3 regions of the Bradyrhizobium sp. IC4059 genome follow, and region 1 is predicted to be linked to each of the others. Evidence: predicted binding sites of a transcription regulator. Region 1 holds the regulator's gene; each other region holds the start of a gene.
The links. Region 1 encodes HrcA, which represses chaperone genes, less so after heat shock. Its sites were predicted from a motif close to GTTAGCACTCNCNNNNNGNGAGTGCTAAC; they were not measured.

Region 1 (3,274 bases):
CGCTCGCCAAGGCCTGGGCCGACATGGCCAAGGCGGGCGTGAAGCGGATTCAGTCTGCGGATATCGCGGTGAGCGCGTAGGCGGCGCGCTATCCTTCCGTCATTCCGGGGCGCGCTTCAGCGCGAGCTATGGTGCGCAATTTGCGCACCTGAGAATCCATTGTGCGGTTGTCTCTGCTGTTCAATGGATTCCGGGTTCTCGACTTCGTCGAGCCCCGGAATGACGCCAACACTCAGTTCGCCGCGCTGCTCGATTCGTTGTTGTTCGCCGCGGGCGCAGTCTTCGCGCCGCCCTTGGCGACGCCGACCAGCGCCGGGCGCAGCACGCGGTCACCGATGGTGTAGCCGGCCTGCATGATCTGCACCACGGTGCCCGACGGCACCGACGCGTCAGGCACTTCGTACATTGCCTGGTGGAAGTTCGGGTCGAACTTCTGGCCCTGAGGATCGAGCTTCTTCACGCCGTGTTTTTCCAGCGCGTTGAGCAGCGCGCGCTCCGTGAGCTCGACGCCCTCGATCAACGAGACCAGGCCAGGATCGGCCGCAGCACGCGCCTCCGCCGGAACGGCATCGAGTGCGCGCTGGAGATTGTCGGCGATGTCGAGCACGTCGCGCGCGAAGCCGGTGATGCCGTAGAGGCGGGCGTCGGCGACTTCCTTTGCGGTGCGCTTGCGCAAATTCTCCATCTCGGCCAGCGTCCGCAGCATGCGGTCGCGCGCTTCAGCCGCTTCCTTTTGCAGGGTTTCGACCGAACCCGGCTCGGGATCGTCGGGCATGATGTAGGGTTTCGACACCACGGGCTCGCCGGTCGCTGCAGTCGTGTCTTGGGGTTGCCGGTCTTGCTCGGTCATCGGCTCTGATCTCGAACTCGTTTCAGGGATGTTGGCCCGGATATCGTGCTTAAGCCCGCGAAAATCAAGCGCCCGTGATCGGCGGAAAGGCCGGTCAGCCCCCCAACAGGCGGCTGACGATGCGGGCGGCGTAGTCCACGGTCGGGATCACGCGGGCATAATTCAGCCGCGTCGGGCCGATCACGCCGAGAACGCCGACGATGTGGCCGGCGGCATCCCGATAGGGCGAGATGATGGTGGAGGACCCCGACAGCGAGAACAGCTTGTTCTCACTGCCGATGAAGATGCGCACGCCTTCGGCGGTCTCGGCCCGGCCGAGCAGATCGATCACGCCGCGCTTGGTCTCGAGGTCGTCGAACAACAGGCGAACCCGCTCCAGATCCTCCAGCGCGTGCAGATCTTCGAGCAGATTGGCGTGGCCGCGGACGATGAGCTGACGGTCCTCGCTCTCGCCGCCGGACCAGCTGGCAATGCCGGCCGAGATCACTTTCTGTGTCAGCTGATCGAGCTCGGCACGGGCCTCGCCGAGTGCGGTCTCGAGCTCGAGCCGCGCTTCGGCCAAGGTCCGGCCGCGGATCCGCGCATTGAGGAAATTGCCGGCCTCTGTCAGCGCCGAAGAGGGAACTCCGGGCGGCAGCGTCAACACGCGGTTTTCAACCTGGCCGTCTTCGCCGACCAGGATCACCAGCGCTTTTTCCGGTTCCAGGCGGACGAATTCGATGTGCTTCAGCCGCGCATTGGATTTCGGCGTCAGCACGACGGCGGCGGCCCGGGTCAGGCCGGAGAGCCGCATCAAGGCCTGGTCCAGCGCCGCCTCGACCGATTGCGCCTCGCCGACGGACGAGAGCTGGCTCTGGATCGCCTGCCGCTCGGCCTCGTTGAGGTCGCCGACCTGCATCAGGGCATCGACGAAGAAGCGCAGGCCCAGTTCCGTCGGCAGCCGGCCGGCGGAGGTGTGCGGGGCATAGATCAGGCCGAGCTGTTCCAGATCGGCCATGACGTTGCGCACAGATGCCGGCGACAGCGGCATCGCAATCAGGCGGGAAATGTTGCGCGAGCCGACCGGCTCACCGGTCGCGAGATAGCTTTCGACAATTTGACGAAAGATGTCGCGGGAACGCTCGTTGAGCTGGGCAAGGCCTGCGCGCGGCGCGATCAGATGGATCGGATCGTGATGGGCCACAGACGGTAACTCCTCTCGGATCCTTATAATTTGTCCATCCGGGCCGCGTCTGACAAGCGTGGCGTTTGCAGGCCGACGGTCAGGGGGTGAATAAGCCCTTGCCGCCCACCCCCGCCCCACCTACAAGCACCGCGAACAGCCTATTCCCGTGAGTTTTGGAGATTTCCCATGCGGCCAAGCCGCCGTGCGCCCGACGAATTGCGCCCCGTGACGCTGGAGCGCGGCGTGGTCAAATATGCGGAAGGCTCGTGCCTCGTTAAATTCGGCGACACCCATGTGCTGGTCACCGCCACACTGGAGGATCGCCTGCCGCCGTGGCTGAAGGGGCAGGGCCGCGGCTGGGTCACCGCCGAATACGGCATGCTGCCGCGCGCGACCTCCGAACGCACCCGCCGCGAGGCCTCCGCCGGCAAGCAGAGCGGCCGCACCGTCGAGATCCAGCGCCTGATCGGCCGCTCGCTTCGCACCATCGTCGATCTCGAAGCTCTTGGCGAGCGCCAGATCACGGTCGATTGCGACGTGCTCCAGGCCGACGGCGGCACGCGCACGGCCTCGATCACTGGCGCCTGGGTCGCGCTTGCCGATTGTCTCAACTGGATGAAGGCGCGCAACATGGTGAAGGCCAACGTGATGCGCAACAACGTCGCCGCGATCTCCTGCGGCATCTACAACGGCACGCCGGTGCTCGATCTCGACTATGCCGAGGATTCGGAAGCCGAGACCGACGCCAATTTCGTCATGACCGGCGATGGCCGCATCATCGAGGTGCAGGGCACCGCGGAACGCGAGCCGTTCACGCAGGACGAGTTCCTGAAGCTGATCGCCCTGGCGCAGAAGGGCATTGCGCGTCTGGTGGACTTGCAGAAACTGGCCGTGGCGTAGTCAATAAGCCCATGCACCGCCGAATCACCGACAAGCTCGTCATCGCCACCCACAATCCCGGCAAGCTCGCCGAGATGAGGGAGCTGCTCGCGCCGTACGGGATCGAGGCGGTGTCGGCCGGCGAGCTCGGCCTAGACGAGCCCGAGGAAACCGGCAACGATTTCCGCAGCAACGCCGCGATCAAGGCGATCGCCGCGGCGGAGGCGACCAAGCTGCCCTCCTTCGCCGACGATTCCGGCATCGTCGTCGACGCACTCGACGGTGCGCCGGGAATCTACAGCGCGCGCTGGGCCGGCCCGACCAAGGATTTCAACGCGGCGATGGCGCAGATCGAGCGCCTGCTGCAGGAGCGCGGCGCC
Region 2 (3,274 bases), on a different contig from region 1:
CGAGCGGGGGCCGACAGCGCCTTGCGCACGATCTCGACGCCGGTCTTCTGGTCGTCGTTCTTGGTGCGCAGACCCTTGAGCTGCTCGGAGGCACGGAGCAGGGCGACGCCGCCGCCCGGGACGATGCCTTCTTCCACGGCCGCGCGGGTCGCATGCATCGCGTCATCAACGCGATCCTTGCGCTCCTTCACCTCGACCTCGGTCGCGCCGCCGACGCGGATCACCGCGACGCCGCCCGCGAGCTTGGCGAGACGCTCCTGGAGCTTCTCACGGTCGTAGTCCGAGGTGGTCTCCTCGATCTGCGCCTTGATCTGGGCCACGCGCGCCTCGATGTCGGCCTTCTTGCCGGCGCCGTTGACGATCGTGGTGTTCTCCTTGTCGATCATCACCTTCTTGGCGCGACCGAGCATGTTGAGCGTGACGTTCTCGAGCTTGATGCCGAGATCTTCCGAGATCGCCTGGCCGCCGGTCAGGATCGCGATGTCCTGCAGCATGGCCTTGCGGCGATCGCCGAAGCCCGGAGCCTTGACGGCCGCGACCTTGAGGCCGCCGCGCAGGCGGTTCACGACGAGGGTCGCAAGCGCTTCGCCTTCGACGTCCTCGGCGACGATGACCAGCGGCTTGCCGGTCTGCACCACGGCCTCGAGCAGTGGCAGCAGCTCGTTCAGCGAGGAGAGCTTCTTCTCGTTGATGAGGATGTAGGCGTCGTCCATCTCAACGCGCATCTTGTCGGCGTTGGTGACGAAGTAGGGCGAGATGTAGCCGCGGTCGAACTGCATGCCCTCGACCACGTCGAGCTCGGTCTCGAGCGACTTGGCTTCCTCGACGGTGATGACGCCCTCGTTGCCGACCTTCTTCATGGCGTCGGCGAGGAACTTGCCGATTTCGGCATCGCCGTTGGCCGAGATGGTGCCGACCTGGGCGATCTCGTCGTTCGAGGTGACCTTCTTCGAGTTCTTCTCGAGGTCGGCCACGACGGCTTCGACCGCGAGGTCGATGCCGCGCTTGAGGTCCATCGGGTTCATGCCGGCGGCGACCGACTTGGCGCCTTCCTTCACGATCGCCTGGGCGAGCACGGTGGCGGTGGTGGTGCCGTCGCCGGCCGCGTCAGCGGACTTGGAGGCGACTTCGCGCACCATCTGCGCGCCCATGTTCTCGAACTTGTCGTCGAGCTCGATCTCCTTGGCGACGGTGACGCCGTCCTTGGTGATGCGGGGAGCGCCGAACGACTTGTCGAGCACAACGTTGCGGCCCTTCGGACCGAGCGTGACCTTCACCGCATTGGCGAGAACGTCGACGCCGCGCAGCATCTTGTCGCGCGCTTCAACCGAGAATTTGACTTCTTTGGCTGCCATCTGGAGTTTTCCTTAGGTGAGTTTGACTGGAGGGGAGGAGAGGGGCTCTTAAGCCGCCTTCTTCTTGGACTCGCTGACTTCGAGAACGCCCATCACGTCGCTCTCCTTCATGATCAGCAGGTCCTGGCCGTCGATCTTGACCTCGGTGCCGGACCACTTGCCGAACAGCACGCGGTCGCCGACCTTCAGGTCGATCGGGATCAGCTTGCCAGCTTCGTCGCGGCCACCGGGACCAACGGCGACGACTTCGCCCTGGGAGGGCTTTTCCTTGGCAGTGTCGGGAATGATGATGCCGCCAGCGGTCTTCTCTTCTGCGTCGATGCGCTTGACCACGACGCGGTCGTGAAGCGGACGGAATTTCATGCAGTCCTCCTAAGCAATTGCACGTGTTGAGGATTTGGAGATTGTTAGCAGTCGTTGCCCGTGAGTGCTAGCACGGGCGAGCCTGAAATAGGACAGGAATTTTGCGGGAGCAAGGGTTTGTAGCAGAAAAATTAGCAGCCGAAAGCGCGGACTGCCAGAAACCCCTCGCCATCGTTAACCGGGCAGCCGTGACCGTATTAGCACGGAGTCGTCTCTGCTGCTAAAGCATTGAATTTCAACAGCTTGTTAAACTTTTGGGCTTGAGATGAGTTGTCAGTTTGCGTCACATTTCTCGTCTGTGAGCGCATCGTTTCCGGGTGGCTCCCCGGGGCACGGACCAAGCCACTCGCCGAATGCGCTCCTGCAAAGGAGGTTTGGCATGGGACTGCGCGTTGGGGGCGTTTCCGAGGAATTCCGGAAACAGATGCTGGGCTACGGGCTGACGACGGCACAAATTCTCTATCGGATGCCGGATCATCCCTCGCTGCTCCAGACCTATGTCTGGCAGAACTACGACATGTTTCCGAAATTCCCCGCGCTCACCGATTTCCTGGCGTTCTGGCAGGAGAAGCTCGACGGTCCCCTCCATTCGGTGACGGTGGCGCATTCCAAGCTGATCAAGCCGGCCGAGCTCCGCGCCGTTGACGGCGTGTTCCGCCTGCATTGAGGCCGCGTAGGGTGGATTAGCCTGCGGCGGCGCGACGCGCTGCCGCTGGCGTAATCCACCTCGTTTCTCTCCGCGTGCCGAAACAGAAACGGTGGATTACGCCTTCGGCTAATCCACCCTACGAGATCACGCAATCAGACGCCGCCGCTGCAATAACGCGTCCACATCGCGCGATAGGCCGCGTCCACCGCGCGTGCATATGAGACGGGGTTGCCCGCGGCCGCGGCGTTGATCGTTGCGGGCAACTCGCGGCGCAACTTGTCGAGCTCGCCGATCTCGGCCGCGCGGCTGGCCGCGATCTCGACATAGGCCTCCTCGCTGTCGGCGACCCAGTCCGGCAGGCCAAGTGCGGTGAGGATGGCGCCGGCAGCGCGGCCGGGCAGGCTGTTGCCGAGCTTCGCCACCACGGGCACGCCCATCTGCAGGGCTTCCCATGTGCTGACGCCGCCGTTCTGCGGAAACGGATCGAGGGCAATATCGATGCGATTGAACGATGCCAGATGCTCGTCCCGCAACGTGGCCCCGAGCAGATCGACGCGTTCGGCCGGCAATCGGCAAGCCGCAAATCGCGCCAGCAGCTCGTCGCGGACCAGCTGGTCGTCGAGAGCCACGTCCTTGATCAACAGTCGCGAGCCCGGCACCCGCTCGAGGATCCTGGACCAGACTGCCGCCGCCTCGTCCGAGATCTTGCTGATGCGGTTGAAGACACCGAACGTGACGAAGCCGTTCGAGAGTGCCGGCGTCTTGCCCTGCGCAATCCCGGCCGGCAGCGGCGCCAGCGTCACGAAGCACGGCAGGTCGACCACCGTCTCTGCAAACAGATGCCGAACGTCGTGCGGAATCCCGACCGGATCCGAGAACAGATAGTCGATCGTCGGCAGCCCGGTGC
Region 3 (3,274 bases), on a different contig from region 1:
CGCGGAATCGATCGACCAGGCCGCCAGCGCGATGTCGAAGGTGGACTCGATCGATCAGCAGAAGCGCCTTGCCGACGACATCCAGGAACGCGTCATCTCGATCTTCGAAGCCTGCAACTTCCAGGACCTGACCGGCCAGCGCATCAGCAAGGTCATGGGCACGATGAAGTTCATCGAGCAGCACATCAACGCGATGATGGAGATCTGGGGCGGCGTCGACGCGATCAAGTCCCATGTGCCCGCGCAGGTCGACAACCGCAGCGAGGAGGAGAAGCTCCTCAACGGCCCCAAGCTCGCCGGCGACGTCGGCCACGCCTCGCAGGACGACATCGACGCGCTGTTCGACTGAGCGGCGACGACATAGGAATAACAAAACGCCGGCCTTGGGCCGGCGTTTTTTGTTTGGCCGGTGCAGATCGTGAACTCTTCTTCCCTTCTCCCCTTGTGGGAGAAGGTGGCGCGAAGCGCCGGATGAGGGGTTCTCTCGACTCGCAAGACCGTTCGTGAGGAGATAGACCCCTCACCCGTCTCGCCGTTACGCGGCGAGCCACCTCTCCCACAAGGGGACAGAGTAAGAGACCGTCACGCCCTCGGCGCGCAGCGGACGTAGACCATGTTGCCGTAGCGGGTGCCAGCGTCCTTGTCGATGAAGCGGGTGATCATGACGCGACCGTCGAAGGAGACGATTTCGCGGTCCTGGTCGCCGGGGGTCGGGCCGGCCGGCCCGATGTAGTTCTTGCCGCTCGGCGAGCCCTTCAGCCGCAGCTCCTGCGGCGTCGCCTGGTCGGCGAGATGCATGATCACGCCACCGGAGGAACCGGCGGTGATCACGTAGGGGTTCCTGCATTGCTCACGCGCCATCTTCTCGGTGCGGGCGCGATCGGCCGGGTTCTGGAACGAGGCGAGGCCCCAGCGGCCGACGATCTCGTCGGCGCGGATGCTGGCGGGCATTTCCGGAGCGACGCCAGGTTCGGCTTCGGGCGGCGGCGGGGACGACGTGAGGGACGGCAGGTTGAAGCCGCCGCCGCAGGCGCCCAGCAGCAGCGCCAGACAAGAGGCGGCCGCCAGATTGGCAACCGTGCGCGCGTGAGCCGAACTGATCATGGCATTCCCCCGAACAAGACCATGGCCGCACCCCTCCCGCAGCCAAGCGCAAAACCGCTGCCGGAGCAATGACGTCGTTCTTTACGGCGACGCCCCGAGCGAGTTTCCAATGCCACCATCCTATATCCGCCTCAACAATCGCTTAACCACCTTTGCTTGACAGGATCGCGGCCAAGCCATATTTCCGGACCCACTATTAGCACTCGGAAAGCCCGATTGCTAAGCGCGCCGTTCGATCCTCGACGCGAGGCCGGACGGAAGCGCCGCCCCACCGACCCCACTACTTCCGAAGCGAGCCTCCAAAGGGAAACGTCATGGCTAAATCCAAATTTCGTCCGCTGCATGACCGTGTCGTGGTCAAACGTATCGACGCCGAGGAAAAGACCAAGGGCGGCATCATCATTCCGGACACGGCCAAGGAAAAGCCGTCCCAGGGCGAGGTCGTCGCCGTCGGCCCCGGCGGCCGCGACGAGACCGGCAAGCTGATCCCGATCGACCTCAAGGTCGGCGACCGCGTGCTGTTCGGCAAGTGGTCGGGCACCGAGGTCAAGATCGACAACGAAGAGCTCCTGATCATGAAGGAGTCGGACATCATGGGCGTGCTGGCCTAAGGCCGTCCGCCTGAACAGCCGCTGAATGTCATGCCCGGATCCAGGCGATCCGGGCATCCATCGTTCCGCCGCACGGCACAAGACAACACACATCACATAACACGAGGGATTGCAGACCATGGCTGCCAAAGACGTCAAGTTTTCCGGAGACGCGCGCGATCGCATGCTGCGCGGCGTCGACGTTCTCGCTAACGCCGTCAAGGTGACGCTCGGCCCGAAGGGCCGCAACGTCGTCATCGAGAAGAGCTTCGGCGCCCCCCGCATCACCAAGGACGGCGTCACGGTCGCCAAGGAGATCGAGCTCGAGGACAAGTTCGAGAACATGGGCGCCCAGATGGTGCGTGAGGTCGCCTCCAAGACCAACGACCTCGCCGGCGACGGCACCACCACCGCGACCGTGCTGGCCCAGGCCATCGTGCGCGAAGGCGCCAAGGCGGTCGCCGCCGGCATGAACCCGATGGATCTCAAGCGCGGCATCGACACCGCGGTTGCCGCCGTCATCAAGGACATCGAGAAGCGCGCCAAGCCGGTCGCCGCCTCCTCCGAGGTCGCCCAGGTCGGCACCATCTCGGCCAACGGCGATGCCGCCATCGGCAAGATGATCGCCCAGGCGATGCAGAAGGTCGGCAACGAGGGCGTCATCACCGTCGAGGAGAACAAGTCGCTCGAGACCGAGGTTGATATCGTCGAGGGCATGAAGTTCGACCGCGGCTATCTCAGCCCCTACTTCGTCACCAATGCCGAGAAGATGACCGCCGAGCTCGAGGACGCCTACATCCTCCTGCACGAGAAGAAGCTCTCGGGCCTGCAGGCCATGCTGCCGGTGCTGGAAGCCGTGGTGCAGTCGGGCAAGCCGCTCGTCATCATCGCCGAGGACGTCGAGGGCGAGGCGCTGGCCACCCTGGTCGTCAACCGGCTCCGCGGCGGCCTCAAGGTCGCGGCCGTCAAGGCGCCGGGCTTCGGTGACCGCCGCAAGGCCATGCTGGAGGACATCGCGATCCTGACCGGCGGCCAGCTGATCTCCGAGGAGCTCGGCATCAAGCTCGAGAACGTCACGGTGAAGATGCTCGGCCGCGCCAAGAAGGTGGTGATCGACAAGGAGAACACCACGATCGTCAACGGCGCCGGCAAGAAGCCCGACATCGAGGCCCGCGTCGGCCAGATCAAGGCGCAGATCGAGGAGACCACCTCGGACTACGACCGCGAGAAGCTCCAGGAGCGCCTCGCCAAGCTCGCCGGCGGCGTCGCGGTGATCCGCGTCGGCGGCGCCACCGAGATCGAGGTCAAGGAGAAGAAGGACCGCGTCGAGGACGCGCTCAACGCCACCCGCGCCGCGGTTCAGGAAGGCATCGTCCCGGGCGGCGGCGTCGCGCTGCTCCGCGCCAAGAAGGCGGTCGGCCGCCTCACCAACGCCAATGACGACGTCCAGGCCGGCATCAACATCGTGCTGAAGGCGCTGGAAGCCCCGATCCGCCAGATCTCCGAGAACGCCGGCGTGGAAGGCTCGATCGTGGTCGGCAAGATCCTGGAGAACAAGTCCGAGACCTTCGGCTTCGACG

Region 2: the regulator HrcA is predicted to act here: its motif matches at 1,762-1,790, upstream of I6F12_RS20180 (co-chaperone GroES).
Region 3: the regulator HrcA is predicted to act here: its motif matches at 1,300-1,328, upstream of I6F12_RS23730 (co-chaperone GroES).

What each region holds. Positions count from the first base shown of each region.
Region 1 is NZ_JADYVH010000010.1:161,177-164,450, forward strand. It holds gene pncA (bifunctional nicotinamidase/pyrazinamidase) at 1-80, shown strand, start outside; gene grpE (nucleotide exchange factor GrpE) at 233-850, opposite strand; gene hrcA (heat-inducible transcriptional repressor HrcA) at 945-2,033, opposite strand; gene rph (ribonuclease PH) at 2,202-2,915, shown strand; gene rdgB (RdgB/HAM1 family non-canonical purine NTP pyrophosphatase) at 2,927-3,274, shown strand, end outside.
Region 2 is NZ_JADYVH010000006.1:190,025-193,298, forward strand. It holds gene groL (chaperonin GroEL) at 1-1,355, opposite strand, end outside; gene I6F12_RS20180 (co-chaperone GroES) at 1,404-1,718, opposite strand; gene I6F12_RS20185 (usg protein) at 2,098-2,385, shown strand; gene I6F12_RS20190 (tetratricopeptide repeat protein) at 2,520-3,274, opposite strand, start outside.
Region 3 is NZ_JADYVH010000007.1:373,091-376,364, reverse strand. It holds gene I6F12_RS23740 (protein phosphatase CheZ) at 1-349, shown strand, start outside; gene I6F12_RS23735 (hypothetical protein) at 583-1,104, opposite strand; gene I6F12_RS23730 (co-chaperone GroES) at 1,419-1,715, shown strand; gene groL (chaperonin GroEL) at 1,834-3,274, shown strand, end outside.